One region of the Lysinibacillus sp. BF-4 genome, then DNA from elsewhere that is predicted to be linked to it. Evidence: riboswitches for the same ligand, from Rfam matches in the RefSeq annotation. Region 1 holds a riboswitch; each other region holds the start of a gene.
The links. A riboswitch is a leader RNA that binds a small molecule or an ion and turns the genes downstream of it on or off. The one in region 1 is predicted to bind lysine.
Positions count from the first base shown of each region.

Region 1 (4,165 bases):
TTAATTTGAGCTAAAACAGCATCACGCAGTGCAGGCTCCATTGTTTTGTCTAGCTTCACTTGGTTAGTTAAGCGTTCTTTTAATTCTTTTTCGGTCATAATACCGCGTTCTTCTAAGATTGTGACAAGTAAGTTTAAGATTAAAATATTAGTTGTATTAGCTGCATTTTGTTCCATACAAAAGCCCTCCTATAAGTAATGTACTGTACTTATAGTATGCCCCTAACTGTATTATTTGAAACGACAATTGCCAAAATTAAGCAGTCCACGAGCATGAAATAGGGGATAATTAGCATGATGTAGCAGACAATTCCTATTGTTCTTCTACGTATTTATTGCCAGCCGCATACCAGCCGCTACCAAATAAAATAGCAACAACTACAAGGAAGACATAGATCGGTAGTTGCCAGTTACCTGTTTGGTCGTAAAGCCAGCCAAAAATAACCGGACCACTTGCTGCGAGTAGGTAACCAATAGACTGTGCAAAACCTGATAAGTCTGCAGCTGCGTATGCTGTTTTTGTGCGTAATGTAAAGAGCATCATAGCTAAGCTAAATGAAGAGCCACCAGCAGAGCCAATACAAATCATCCATAATACTGTGTAGTCAGTGAAACCAAGTGCAATACCAACAAAGCCAATGGTATAAAGTAGTGTTAGTACAATGACAATAGGACGTTGATTTTTTAATTTGTCGGCAAGTACTGGCATAATAAAAGTGAGTGGTAGTTGAGCTAAGAGCATGATAGCAACCATCCACCCTGCCTTATCTGCTGCCATACCTTGCGATACAAAAATTGCAGGTAGCCATGCACCTGTTGTATAAAAAATAAAAGATTGTAAACCCATTGCGAGTGTTACAGCCCATGCGAGTGGTGAGCGCCATAGCTTTAATTTAGGTGCAGTAGTAGTTGTAGCTTGCATACGATCATTATTGCGTAATTGTGGTGACCAAACTAAGCTGGCAATCATAACAATTATAATAGGAAAGGCGAGTGCAATTTGCCAGTTAGTAGTGTTGGCAATAGGATGGCTAAGCCCTGCACCAAAGCCACCTGATACATTCATCGCAACAGAGTAAATCCCCATCATTAAGCCAACATGGAAGGGAAATTTCAATTTAAAAAAGCTAGGTAACAAAACATTACCAAAGGAAATAGCTACACCAATAATAATTGTACCTACTAGCAATAGTGAGGTCATGCCTACTGAACGTAGCGCAATACCAGCAGCTAATAGAAGCATTGAAATAAATAAAGACAGCTCAATGCCAATCGTACGTGAAATACGTGGCACAAAGGGAGATACTAATGCAAATGCAAGTAATGGGATTGTTGTTAAAAAGCCCGCTAACACATTTGAAATACCAAGCCCTTCTCTAATAAATTCGATGATGGGGCCTACAACTGTTAAAGGTAAGCGTAGTGTCATTGCCATCAATATGATACCAATAATCAAAATAAGCGTTTTACCACGCCAATTTATTTTCCGGGAAATACTAAGCTGTTCATCCATTGCAGTCCCTCCATAAATTTCGTATTATTACCACAGTTTAGCGTAAAACATACATATAAAACAGAAAAATTAAAAAATACAGATAATTTGGTAGCGTTTGCATTGCGTTTTTTCCTATGTTAAACTCGTTTACGTTATCAAAAATTTCATATAATACCTCATAATTTATGAGGTAGAGGTCGCGGTATGCAAGAGTAAGCGTGTGGAGATGGCAAGCATCGATGAAACACGACGAAAGGGTACACTGCCGAAGCGTTAATTAGCTTGCCGTAATTAATGCTGGGGTTGTCATCGAAAGAGACAGAACTGTCACGCCACAAGCGTGTTGAGCTATCAGTTGAGGTTTTCAGGAAGCATCTTCACGATATGTGAGGATGCTCTTTTTATTTACAAGAGAGGAAGCAATAATGATGAGTAATGAAATAATTGAAATAGGTAAAAAACCTAAACTCCAAAAATCACTTAAAAGCCGTCATATTACGATGATTTCCCTCGGAGGGACAATTGGTACTGGTTTATTTTTAGCGAGTGGTGGTGCGATTGCACAGGCTGGCCCTGGTGGCGCATTATTAGCTTATGGCTTAATTGGTATCATGGTATTCTTTTTAATGACTAGCTTAGGTGAGATGGCAGCTTATATGCCATCATCAGGTTCATTTAGTACGTATGCTACAAAGTTCGTAGATCCCGCGCTAGGCTTTGCACTAGGCTGGAACTATTGGTATAACTGGGCAATTACAATCGCAGCTGAAATCGCGGCTGTTACTTTAATCATGAAGTATTGGTTCCCAGACAGCTCGTCCATTTTATGGTCACTGTTATTTATTTGTATTATTTTAGGATTTAATGTGTTATCTGTACGTAGCTATGGCGAGAGTGAGTATTGGTTCTCGATGATTAAAGTAGCTACAGTAATTATCTTTATTATTTTAAGTTTTGCGATGATTTTTGGTATTCTTGGAGGCAATGCACCTGTTGGCTTTACTAATTTCTTTCATGGTGACGGCCCGTTTCATGGTAGTTTTTTAACGTTCTTTGGTATTTTCCTAGCGGCAGGCTTTTCATTCCAAGGTACAGAGCTTCTTGGTGTAACCGCTGGCGAAACTGAAGACCCAGGGAAAAATATACCGAAAGCCGTACGCTCGGTATTTTGGCGAATTGTACTGTTTTATATGCTTGCGATTTTAGCGATTGGCTTACTCATCCCGTATGACGACCCACGTTTATTATCAGAGGATGTAACGGTATCACCATTTACTTTAGTATTTGAACGCACAGGTATCGCATTTGCGGCCTCTGTAATGAATGCGATTATTTTAACGGCATTATTATCAGCAGGTAACTCAGGGTTATATGCATCGTCTCGTATGCTGTGGCAGTTAGCTGTGGATGGTAAAGCGCCTAAGTTCTTTATGAAACTAACGCGCCGAGGTATTCCAATTTATTCGTTACTTGCAACACTGGCTGTTGGTTCACTAGCATTTTTAGCCTCTATATTTGGCGATGGTGTTATTTATATTTGGTTACTTAATGCGTCGGGGTTATCAGGATTTATTGCATGGCTTGGTATTGCCATTAGCCATTATCGTTTCCGCCGTGCCTACATTAAGCAAGGGCATGATCTCAATGATTTACCATATGTTGCACCACTTTATCCTTTTGGCCCATTGTTTGCGTTCTTCTTATGTTCAGTGGTAATTATTGGTCAAAACTATCAAGCTTTTGTAGGTGGTCATATTGACTGGTCAGGATTATTAATTACGTATATTGGTATTCCGTTATTTTTAGCCTTTTATATTGGTTATAAAGTAAAACATAAAACTAAACTTGTACCGTTAGAGGAATGTGATTTAACGGTAGAAAAATAAAAGAGATGCGTGCTATATTTTTTAGCACGCATCTTTTTTAGGTTTTAGGGCGTTCTTATAAAGGTAAAGTACATACTAAAAGGGGAGATTAACATGAAAAAAACAGCGTTAGCCGCAGCACTCGGCTTAAGTGCGATGTTAGTATATGGTTGTTCAAATGACAGCAAGGTGGATACTGCAACAAACGAGCAACCTACAGCGACTGAAACACAAAAGGACATTATTTCGATGGATGATATTAAAGCAAAAGCTTTAAAGGAAATTGAGGGTGGCGAAGTAACGAGTGTGGAGCAAGACGATAAAAAAGGCATTCGTGTGTATGAGTTAGATGTTGTAACAAACGAAGTCAAATACGAATTAACTTATGACGCGCATACAGGCGATTTACTCAAAAAAGAAGAAGAACGTCGTGACCAAACGAATAATGGTGATGTCGCAACAGGCGATGCAACAAAAGAGTTTAAAGTAACAGAGAAGCAAGCTAAAGACATTGCTATGAAAAAAGTTGGTGAGGGTGAGATTTCGAAATTTGAATTAGATCGCAGTGACCAAAAGTACGAAATTGAAATTAAAACGGCTACGATGGAGTATGATGTGGACATTGATGCCAACACAGGCGATATCGTAAAATATAAAGAGGATACACGTGACTAATGAAAGCGTTTTTGCTATAGTGTAAAAAAACGAACGTTAAAAAGGATTTTATTTGAAATCCGTCTAATTTCCGAATGTTTGGAATCATTACACTATTTTAATACGTCTTGCAAACAATAAACGGCATGCTT
Region 1 is NZ_JPUW01000043.1:32-4,196, forward strand. Features, by position in the region: gene CH76_RS11660 (hypothetical protein) at 1-176, opposite strand, end outside; gene CH76_RS11665 (MFS transporter) at 313-1,512, opposite strand; lysine riboswitch at 1,678-1,853, shown strand; gene CH76_RS11670 (amino acid permease) at 1,920-3,380, shown strand; gene CH76_RS13570 (PepSY domain-containing protein) at 3,474-4,034, shown strand.

Region 2 (5,260 bases), on a different contig from region 1:
AGAGCTTGCTACTGATTTAGATGGCAAAGCTAAAATCGTTAAAGTAAACGTTGACGAAAACCAAGGTACAGCTTCTCAATACCAAATCATGTCAATCCCGTCTTTACTTTTATTCAAAGATGGTGAGCTTGTAGAAAAAACAATGGGCTTCCAACCAAAAGAAGCTTTACAAGCTTTCGTTGAAAAACACCTATAATAGTTAAAACATATACGCCGAGCGCTCTTGTAGTGCTCGGCTTTGTTGTCGTTAGGGGGCGAACATATGAACGAGATCATTAAGCATAAGCTAGCATTATTACCAGATTTACCTGGTTGTTATTTAATGAAAAATCATCAAGGTACGGTGATTTATGTAGGTAAAGCTAAAGTATTAAAAAATCGCGTACGCTCTTATTTTACGGGTAGCCATGATGGCAAGACAGCGCGCTTAGTAAGTGAGATTGAGGATTTTGAATACATTATTACATCATCTGATTTAGAAGCGCTCATTTTAGAGCTCAACCTTATTAAAAAGCATGACCCTAAATATAATATTATGCTGAAAGATGACAAAACCTATCCGTATTTAAAAATTACTAATGAACGCTATCCGCGGCTTATTACCACGCGTAAGGTGAAGCGTGATAAGGCCAAATATTTTGGGCCATACCCTAATGCCTATGCGGCAAATGAAACAAAGAAGTTACTAGACCGCATTTATCCTTTACGTAAATGTGTTAGTATGCCAAAGCGTGTTTGTTTGTATTATCACCTAGGACAGTGCTTAGCACCTTGTGAGAAGGATGTAAGTGTTGCACAAATGGATGAGGTAGTAGCACAGATTACACACTTTTTAAATGGTGGGGTAGATGATGTGAAAGCTGAACTCGAACAAAAAATGTTAGCGGCTGCAGAGACGTTGGCATTTGAACGTGCGAAGGAGCTACGTGATCAAATTACTCATATCGATACTATTATGCAAAAGCAAAAAATGATTACACGTGATAAGGCGAACCGTGATATTTTTGGTTATGCAGTAGATAAAGGCTGGATGTGCGTACAAGTATTTTTTGTTAGACAAGGTAAATTAATTGAACGAGATGTATCCATATTTCCCATTTACCGTGAGCCCGAAGAAGAATTTTTAACATTTGTTGGACGCTTTTATGAGCAACCTGAGCATTTTAAACCAACAGAAATATTGTTACCTAAGGGAACAGATAGTGAGCTTTTAATGCAGTTATTGCAATCAAAGGTTACAGTTCCTCAGCGCGCGCAAAAAAAGGAGTTAGTAGACCTTGCGATAAAAAATGCACGTGTCGCACTAGACGAAAAATTTAAGATTATTGAACGTCAAGAAGAACGTACAGTAGGTGCATGTGATGAACTTGGAGCAGCAATGAATATTTATTCGCCGCTACATATTGAGGCGTTTGATAATAGTCATATGCACGGGGCAGATGCTGTTTCGGCTATGGTGGTATTTATAGATGGTAAACCTGATAGAAAGGCTTATCGCAAATTTAAACTACGTGATACGGCAAGCCACGATGACTACGGTGCAATGCGCGAAGTATTACGTCGTCGTTATAAACGTGTGCTACAAGATGAGTTACCGCTTCCTGATTTAATCGTCGTAGATGGTGGCAAGGGGCAAATGACAATAGCTAAGGAAGTGCTAGAAGATGAGCTAGGGCTTAGCATTCCAATTGCGGGCTTAGCGAAGGATGATAAACACCAAACCGCAGAGCTACTTTACGGCGAACCACCAGAACGTATTGCCTTAAAACGTACGAGTGATGGCTTTTATTTATTACAGCGCATTCAAGATGAAGTGCATCGCTTTGCGATTACTTTTTTACGTCAACAACGAGAGAAGCAGGTTATCCAATCTGTGCTAGATCAAATTGAAGGCGTAGGACCTAAGCGTAAGCAACAATTACTTGCTCATTTTGGTTCTATTAAAAAAATCAAGACAGCTGATGTGGCGGCATTACAGGCAGCGGGTATGCCAGAGAAGCTAGCTACAACCATTCATGCATTTTTCAGACAATAGCATTGCACGTTAAATTAGAGTGTGCTATGGTTACTATACAATTATATGATTTGAGATAGAGGCGCAAGTTTCATGAGTATACAATGCGAGAGTGAGCAAACTCCGTGACCATTGTAAAAAGGGACACTTGCCGAAGCCATAGCCAGTTGTTCCTGGTAGTGGGCTGGTTTTGCATTGAATAAATGTAAAACTGTCGAAATGTTTATTTCGTTGAGCTATCTGCCATGTACAATGAACACATACATGATAGACAGCACATGCGAAATGCATGAGCTGTCTTTTTTTATTGGAGAGGGAGTGGGCATATGAAAACCGTTATTGTGAAAGTTGGCGTATCAGCTATGCAATCCGAGGAGCGTATTGAGCAAGCCGCACATTACATTGAAAAGCTGAAAGAGGAAAATTATCGTGTTGTTGTAGTAGCCTCAGGCATGGCAAAGGAACAGGCGATTTTATTAGCACCTATTGCTAAATGGACAAAGGATGCATTACAGCGTGAGCAAGCGATGTTGATGGCAACGAGCTCACAAATTGCGGCGAGTAGCTTAGCAGTAGCACTACAGGCGCGCGGGCATGCTTCAACAGCATTAACAGCACAACAAGCAGGAATTGCTACAGATGCGCGTTACCAAAATGCACGCTTAACAGCTATTAACACAACTAAAATCGAAACCTTACTCGCGCAGGGAAGTATTGTCACAATCGCAGGTAGACAAGGCATGGCAAATGGTGAAATTACTTCACTAGGTGACGGTGGCTCAGCAACATTAGCTGTAGCACTTGCGCACCACCTGCAGGCGACACATGTTGTAGTGCTTGCTAAAGACAGTATTTATACAGCAGACCAGCAACTTGTACCAAATGCACAGCGTATGACGGAGATTTCGTTTGATGAGATGTTAGAGTTTGCTCACTTAGGGGCTAATTTATTGCACCCACGTGCAGTGGAGCTAGCTAAAAAGCATAATGTAGCAATTTTGATTCAAGCTTTAATGGAACAGCAAGGTACTTGGGTTAAGGGGGAAAAGGACATGGAAAAAGAAATGATTGTACGCGGTGTAGCGTATGAAGCGGATATTGTACGCTTAACAGTAGGTTATGAGGCAGAGCAGGAGGTATCGTTAGCCGCGTTATTTACAACGCTAGCAGAACATCGTATTAATGTAGATATTATTGTGCAAGCTGTGATGAACCATGCGCAACAAACCGTATCATTTTCCATTGACAAGGCGCAGTTTGCTGAAGCACTAAAAGTGTTAGAGGATAATAAACAGGCATTAGGTTTTAGCTTTGCAGATTTTGAGATTGGTTTAGCTAAAGTGTCTATTATTGGCTCGGCTATGGCTTCTAATCCTGGAGTGGCCGCACGCATGTTTGACCGCTTACGCAAGGAAAAAATCATGGTGAAAATGGTGAGCACTTCGGAAATTAAAGTGTCTGTCGTTGTACCGCAAGATGAAATGGTACACGCAGCGCAAGCGCTACATGATGAATACCATTTAGCATAACAAGAGGGAGGAGCTGCGGCTTCTCCTTTTATATTGGGTATTTTAGTAAAAAAGTAATGATAGGATATTGTAAAGTTTAGTCACTAATATTGACAAATGAAAGAAAATTCACTAATTTTGAAGGAGCACCTATTATGCTTAGGTGGGTTTAAAGTCGTGGGATAGCCACAGGAAGAAGGGGAATAGCGTGATGTTTCGTAAAAAGCAACATACGGAGGTACCTGGTATTAGTGAGGCGGCACACCAAGCTGTAGTAGAAGAACTGGCACAGCTAAAGCATTATGTACAGCAAAAGGAAGATGCAGTGGATATTAAAAATGCACTGTTAAACTTTGTATTGGCCCATATTGAGCTTGTTAATTTTCAGACCATACTTAATATTGAGCGTGTCGCAGACGGTGTGCATACTATTTCGAGCAATTGCAGGCAGCTCGCAGCAAGCAGTGAGGAAATGTTAAGTACAGAGCAGGCTATTAATGCCAATATGCAAGAAGTACAGGCAATTTCGCAAGACTTAACAATGCGTATGCAACAGGTCGTTGCCTCTAGTGCACAAATTAGTGATCGCTTAGTAGACGGTACACAGGCCATGACCTATTTACATACAGAGTTATTAAAGATGAATGATATTACAACAAGTGTATCGTCCATTGCAGACCAAACTAAATTACTAGCGCTTAACGCATCTATTGAAGCTGCGCGTGCAGGTGAGCATGGTAAGGGCTTTAGCGTCGTCGCCTCTGAAGTAGGCAAACTTGCTAATCACTCCAAGGATTCACTGAGTGAGGTCGTTACCATTCGCACAATTATTGAGGAGCGCTCTGATCAAGTTACAGAAAATATGCGTCATGTTGAAAGTTTTACACTTACACTAGTTGAGGAAGTAAAGCGAGATGTAGCTACGTTAACGACGACATCTGAGCAACTCAATGAAGCATCTGTAGGAATGGATGAAATCACACAGGCTTCTGAACAATCAGCTATCGCAATTGAAGAGCTAGCAGAGGTAACGCAAGATTTATCCGAAACAAGTCGCTTTTCTAAAATGATTCAGGCGCAGTTTGAAGAGGTAATGCGCACCGTACAACCAACACTTGAGACACCGCGTCAGCAAACACTCATTAGTCAGTTGAGTGCGCGTCTAAGCGATCATGCTGCCTTTTTACGAGCTACGATTAAAGAAGCAGGACGCGGTGGCACAGTTACCGCACATACGCAGTGCAAGTTTGGGCGCTGGTACTATGATAATAAACAGCAGTTTGGACATATTCGGGCATTTCAAGAAATTGAGCAGCCACATAAGCAAGTACATGAGGCAGCGCAAGTATTATTAGTAGAGAGTAGCATTACAAATGTACGTGAATTTGTCTATCACTCACTTGCTGTATTGCAAGGATTTATTGAGTTAATCGATGTGCTACGCAGAGAGCAACAAGCCTCGTAGCAATGATTTTTTAGGTCAAAGAGTTAAATGAATGACCGGTAATTAAAAAAATGTTAGACCACATCTTGGTCTAACATTTTTTCTTTTTGCCAGCGCTTCTTTTAGCGAATTTCTTTAGGGTCCCACTTAATTGTAAAAAGGACAGTCTGGTCTTTCTCTTGTTTTTCATCAAAGCACTCTGTCAAGTAGCCTTTTTGCTGTTGAATTTGCTCCGCTAGAAAGCCAGCCTCTAATCTAAAATTACGCTTTGCAAAGTTAAAAACGGCTGGATCA
Region 2 is NZ_JPUW01000015.1:26,817-32,076, reverse strand. Features, by position in the region: gene trxA (thioredoxin) at 1-196, shown strand, start outside; gene uvrC (excinuclease ABC subunit UvrC) at 263-2,035, shown strand; lysine riboswitch at 2,084-2,261, shown strand; gene CH76_RS06915 (aspartate kinase) at 2,341-3,543, shown strand; gene CH76_RS06910 (methyl-accepting chemotaxis protein) at 3,734-4,987, shown strand; gene CH76_RS06905 (YslB family protein) at 5,089-5,260, opposite strand, start outside.
Region 2: linked by a shared signal. The riboswitch ahead of CH76_RS06915 (aspartate kinase) and the one ahead of CH76_RS11670 (amino acid permease) in region 1 are both predicted to bind lysine.

Region 3 (5,260 bases), on a different contig from region 1:
GTGGTTGCACAGGCGCAATTGTTGGCTACCAACCATTTGGCGGATTTAATATGTCAGGTACAGACTCTAAAGCAGGCGGACCTGATTACCTGCAACTACACATGCAAGCTAAAACAACTTCTGAAATGTTATAATCTGCTCACTATTATAATAGAAGAAACTCAAAAAAATCGTACCCCCCTTTTACAAGCCAAGCTCATTACGAGCTTGGCTTTTTACGTACAAAAAAACGATGCACTCCTAAAGAGTACATCGCGTCTATTAAGCAAATGTTCGTTGTAAAAAAGCTTTTGTACGGTCATGTTGTGGGTTGAGTAACACTTCATCAGGCGTGCCTTGCTCCACAATAACCCCCTTATCCATAAAGACAATACGGTCAGATACTTCACGCGCAAACTGCATTTCATGGGTCACAATTAACATCGTGTTACCATCATCCGCAAGCTTACGCATTACTTTTAGTACCTCGCCTACCATTTCTGGGTCAAGTGCACTTGTTGGTTCGTCAAATAGCATGACATCAGGGTTCATACACAGCGCACGCGCAATCGCTACACGCTGCTTTTGCCCACCTGACAGCTGACGCGGACGCGCATTCACATATGCCTCCATGCCCACAAGCTGTAAGTATTCCTCCGCAACCTTAATCGCTTCGGCTTTACTGCGCTTTAGCACTTTTACTTGTCCTACAATACAATTATCAAGCACTGTTAAATTATTAAATAAGTTAAATTGTTGAAACACCATCCCCAAATGCGTACGATAGGCTTCAATATTTTTCATTTCTTTTAAAATATCATTGCCTTTATAAATAATTTCGCCCCCATTTGGCGTTTCAAGAAGGTTAACACAGCGTAGCAATGTTGATTTACCAGAGCCAGATGAGCCAATTAACGTCACTACCTCGCCCTTTTTCACTTCAAAATTAACATCCTTTAAAACTTCGTTGCTACCGAAGGATTTGCTTAAATGTTTAATACCAATGACTGTTTCCATTACGCTACCTCCTTCTTCTCAAATGCCTGCGGGCCGTCTAAACGACGCTCCATCCAGCGTAAAATACGCGTTGCTGTAAAGGTCATAATTAAGTATAAAATACTCGCAATAAAGAAAGCCTCAAAGTAGCGGAAGTTAGCACCGGCAATTGACTTCGTTTGGAAAAATAACTCGTTAACGCCAATAACACTTAGTACAGCTGTGTCTTTAATATTCATAATTAATTGGTTGCCTGTTGCTGGTAAAATATTGCGCCCTACTTGTGGCAATACAACATGCATCATAGTTTGAACGTGACTCATACCAACAGCCTGCGCTGCTTCGTACTGCCCCTTATCAATCGACACAATACCACCGCGTACAATCTCTGCCATATAAGCACCTGTATTTAGAGATACTACTAAAATACCTGCTGTTAAAATATTTAAATCAATACCTAGCGCCATATCTAAGCCGTAATAAACGACCATGGCTTGTACCATCATTGGTGTACCACGGAAAAACTCTACATAACACGCTAAAATAAAGCGTACCACTTTAAGCAATACTTGCTTTGGTGATTTTGTTTTAGGAATTGTATCAATAATACCAATCACAAATCCGATAAGTGCACCAACAAGTGTACCAATTAACGCGATAAGCAATGTGATGCCCATAGCACGTAAAAATAAGTGCCAGTTGTTCTCTACAATGGATATAATCCAATCTAAACTCATGTTTGTCTCCCCCTGCTCATCGCTAATAAAAAAAGAGAGGCGTAAATCTACGCCCCCCTTACCACCTGCTTATTGTGCTGATGGCTGTTGCTGAATTGCGTCTTCCATAATTTGTTGGCGCTCTTCTTCAGAGATACCTTGTAAAATTTCGTTAATTTTATCTTTGTCTGGATCGTCTTTACGTAAACCAACCGCAATTGAAGACTCCGTTGGGTCTGCTTTAAAGCCATCTTTAAATACAACATACGTAAAGTCTTCTAAAGCTTGTGATGCCGAAATCCCTTCAGGACGCTCTGACACATAACCATCAATTTTACCTGACTGTAAGGCAACACGTTGTGCAGAGAAGTTATCCATCGCTGTTTCTTTTTTAACACCGTCAATTTGATCAATCACATCATAGTGTGAGGTATTTAATTGGCCTGTTAATTTAGCACCTTTGAAGGCTTGGATAGAATCCATTTCAACAAATTTGTCGCCCTCTTTATATTGGTCTTTAATATAATCGCTATCTTTACGTACCACTAGTACAAAGTCAGATTGGTAATAAATATCTGTGAAATCAATTGTTTTTTTACGTTCTTTAGTTGGTGACATACCCGCCATAATCGCATCAATTTTGTTTGATTGTAACGCTGGTACTAAACCATCCCAACCCATTTTTACGATTACTAGCTCTTTGCCTAATTCATCGGCTACTTTTTTAGCAAATGCGATATCATAACCGCCCGCAAACTCTTTACTGCCTTTAATTGCAACAGCGCCGTTTGCATCGTCATTTTGTGTCCAGTTGTAAGGTGGGTAATCTGCCTCCATACCTACACGAAACTCTTTGCTGTCATCTCCTGTTGCCTTGTCGCCACTGTCGTCCGCATCCTTACTACCGCATGCAGCTAGTAAGATTGTTGTGAATATTGCGACAATCATAAGTACAAATCTTTTATTCATTGACAAATCCCCCTCTTTTTTCCTTAAAACAATACAAAAAAAACGACCCTACGCGAAAACTTTAGGTCGAATACATATTGCCCCAAAATTCCACATCACATTCCTACTCGAGATAGCTCAACTTAGTAAAAAGGAATAACGTTTACTAAGACAGTGCTGCAATTATTAATTACAACCCCAGCATATAAGCTTAAGCCCACTTATACACTTCGGCGACATTTCCTTCATTATAGCTTCATCGTTGCTTTCACTCTGCTGTAACCTAATAAATATCGCGCCTCTACCTCAATCCGTTTAGATGAGGTATTTTGTTTATTTAATTACTTGTCATGTTATCGTAATTTGCGTATACTGTCAACAGTATTTTAGCATTTTTCTGAAAACAGCATGAATTTTCATGTAGCATTTTGTATAAGTTAAACGGTGATATAGGCAGTTGCTCCCTAATTTATGTATAATGTTTAAGAGATTGCTAAAAGGTTATGGATAGAAAAGGGGATAGTTTAATGAAAAAAATACTGCATTTTATGCTTATCATTGTAGTACTCATCGCAGCTATTGGTGGCACTATCACTAACTTTAGTGCGGGTACATTTACGTCAGTCAAATTTATTTCGCTCTCATTATTACTAATCGTAGCTACCTTGCTCACTTATAGCTATAGGCAGCGTTATCCGAGTGATCGTAAGGTGTATAGTCTTGTCGGTATTATTGTAGCCATGACCATCCCAATTGTCATTTTTGCACTCGTTACTGCGATACGCTAATAAAAAAGGGACTGCCGAGGCAGTCCCTTTTGTTATGCTTATGAGTTTAATAATAAGTCTTCTGGGTTTTCGATTAATTCTTTAACCATTTTTAAGAAACCAACAGAGTCTTTACCATCAATGATACGGTGGTCATAAGAAAGTGCCACGTACATCATTGGACGGATTTCAACTTCACCATTAACAGCCACTGGGCGTTGAACGATTGAGTGCATACCAAGGATACCTGGTTGTGTACCGTTCATGATTGGTGTAGACATTAATGAACCAAACACACCACCATTAGTGATTGTGAATGAGCCACCTGCCATATCGTTAAGACCTAATTTTTTGTCGCGTGCTTTACCCGCTAACTCTTTAATATCGTATTCGATAGCTGCAAAGTTTTTGCGGTCTGCATCGCGTACTACAGGTACTACTAAGCCTTCTTCAGTTGATACAGCGATACCAATATCATAGAAGTTGTTTAAGTGAATTTCGTCACCTGAGATTTGTGCATTTACATATGGGTACTTTTTAAGCGCTGCTACAACTGCTTTTGTGAAGATTGACATGAAACCTAGTTTGATGTCGTTTTCTTTCACAAATTGCTCTTGTTTGCGTTTACGTAATGCCATGATGTTTGTCATGTCAATTTCGTTGAACGTTGTTAGCATTGCTGTAGATTGTTTAACTTCTAGTAAACGTTTTGCAATCGTTTGACGACGGCGAGACATTTTTTCTACCGTTACACGACCTGATTCAGCTGCTGGTGTAAATACCATTGCACCTGTTGTAGCAACTGGTGCTGCTTGTTGTACTGGTGCTGCTGGCTGTGTACCATGTGCCGCTACGTCTTGTACGCGAACGCGACCTTGTGGGTCTACTGGCGAAATCGCCGCTAAGTCGATGCCTTTTTCACGTGCTAATTTACGCGCTGCTGGTGAAGCTACAACACGCTCACCTGAAGTTTCTTCAACAACTGGTGCCGCTTGTTGTGCTGGCGCTGCTTCCGCTTTTGGCGCTTCTGCTTTTGCTTCTTCTTTAGCTGGTGCTGGTGCTGCTGCGCCACCTTCGCCCGCTTCAACGATTGCGATAACTTGACCTACATCAACTGTTTCGCCTTCTTGTGCTGTAATTTCTTTTAAAATACCCGCTTCTTCAGAAATGATTTCAGCGTTTACTTTGTCTGTTTCTAATTCAACGATAAATTCGCCTTTCTCAACGCGATCGCCTACTTTTTTAACCCACTGTGCAATTGTACCTTCTGTAATTGATTCTGCTAACTCAGGGACTCTAATCTCAGCCACTATAATTTCCTCCTTTGATTTTAAAACAACCATTCAAAAATATTTTAATGAAGCCATCTTGATTATTCAAGGTTTTGGCATTGGTTACGTTTCTAACAAATTACTAATTTATAGCTCCCCTAGCTGAAATTTCAGCTAGGTGGAGTATTTGAACCGATTTCCTTGGCGTCACTTCACCACTCACACAATGCGAGGCACTGCGCTCTGTGGTTCCAGTGCGCGGCGGAAATTACGGCTACGCTTTTATTTTGATTTTGATACGGCTTCTTCAATTAGACGCGCTTGCTCTGCTTTATGTGCATCCATGTCGCCTTCTGCTGTTGATGACATTGCTGGGCGGCCAACGTATGATAGTTTTTTGCCTTCAGCTAGCTCATACATATATTGTGTTGCATATAAGTATGAACCTTGGTTTTTAGGTTCTTCTTGTACCCAAACAAGTTCTTTTGCGTTAGGGAAACGTGCAATAATATCCGCAATTTTTTGTTGTGGGAATGGGTAAAGTTGCTCAACACGTACGATGTGTAAGTGGTCGAAGCCTTCA
Region 3 is NZ_JPUW01000016.1:13,976-19,235, forward strand. Features, by position in the region: gene pruA (L-glutamate gamma-semialdehyde dehydrogenase) at 1-134, shown strand, start outside; gene CH76_RS07080 (amino acid ABC transporter ATP-binding protein) at 262-996, opposite strand; gene CH76_RS07085 (amino acid ABC transporter permease) at 996-1,712, opposite strand; gene CH76_RS07090 (transporter substrate-binding domain-containing protein) at 1,782-2,660, opposite strand; lysine riboswitch at 2,766-2,951, opposite strand; gene CH76_RS07095 (hypothetical protein) at 3,167-3,427, shown strand; gene odhB (2-oxoglutarate dehydrogenase complex dihydrolipoyllysine-residue succinyltransferase) at 3,466-4,716, opposite strand; gene CH76_RS07105 (2-oxoglutarate dehydrogenase E1 component) at 4,960-5,260, opposite strand, start outside.
Region 3: linked by a shared signal. The riboswitch ahead of CH76_RS07090 (transporter substrate-binding domain-containing protein) and the one ahead of CH76_RS11670 (amino acid permease) in region 1 are both predicted to bind lysine.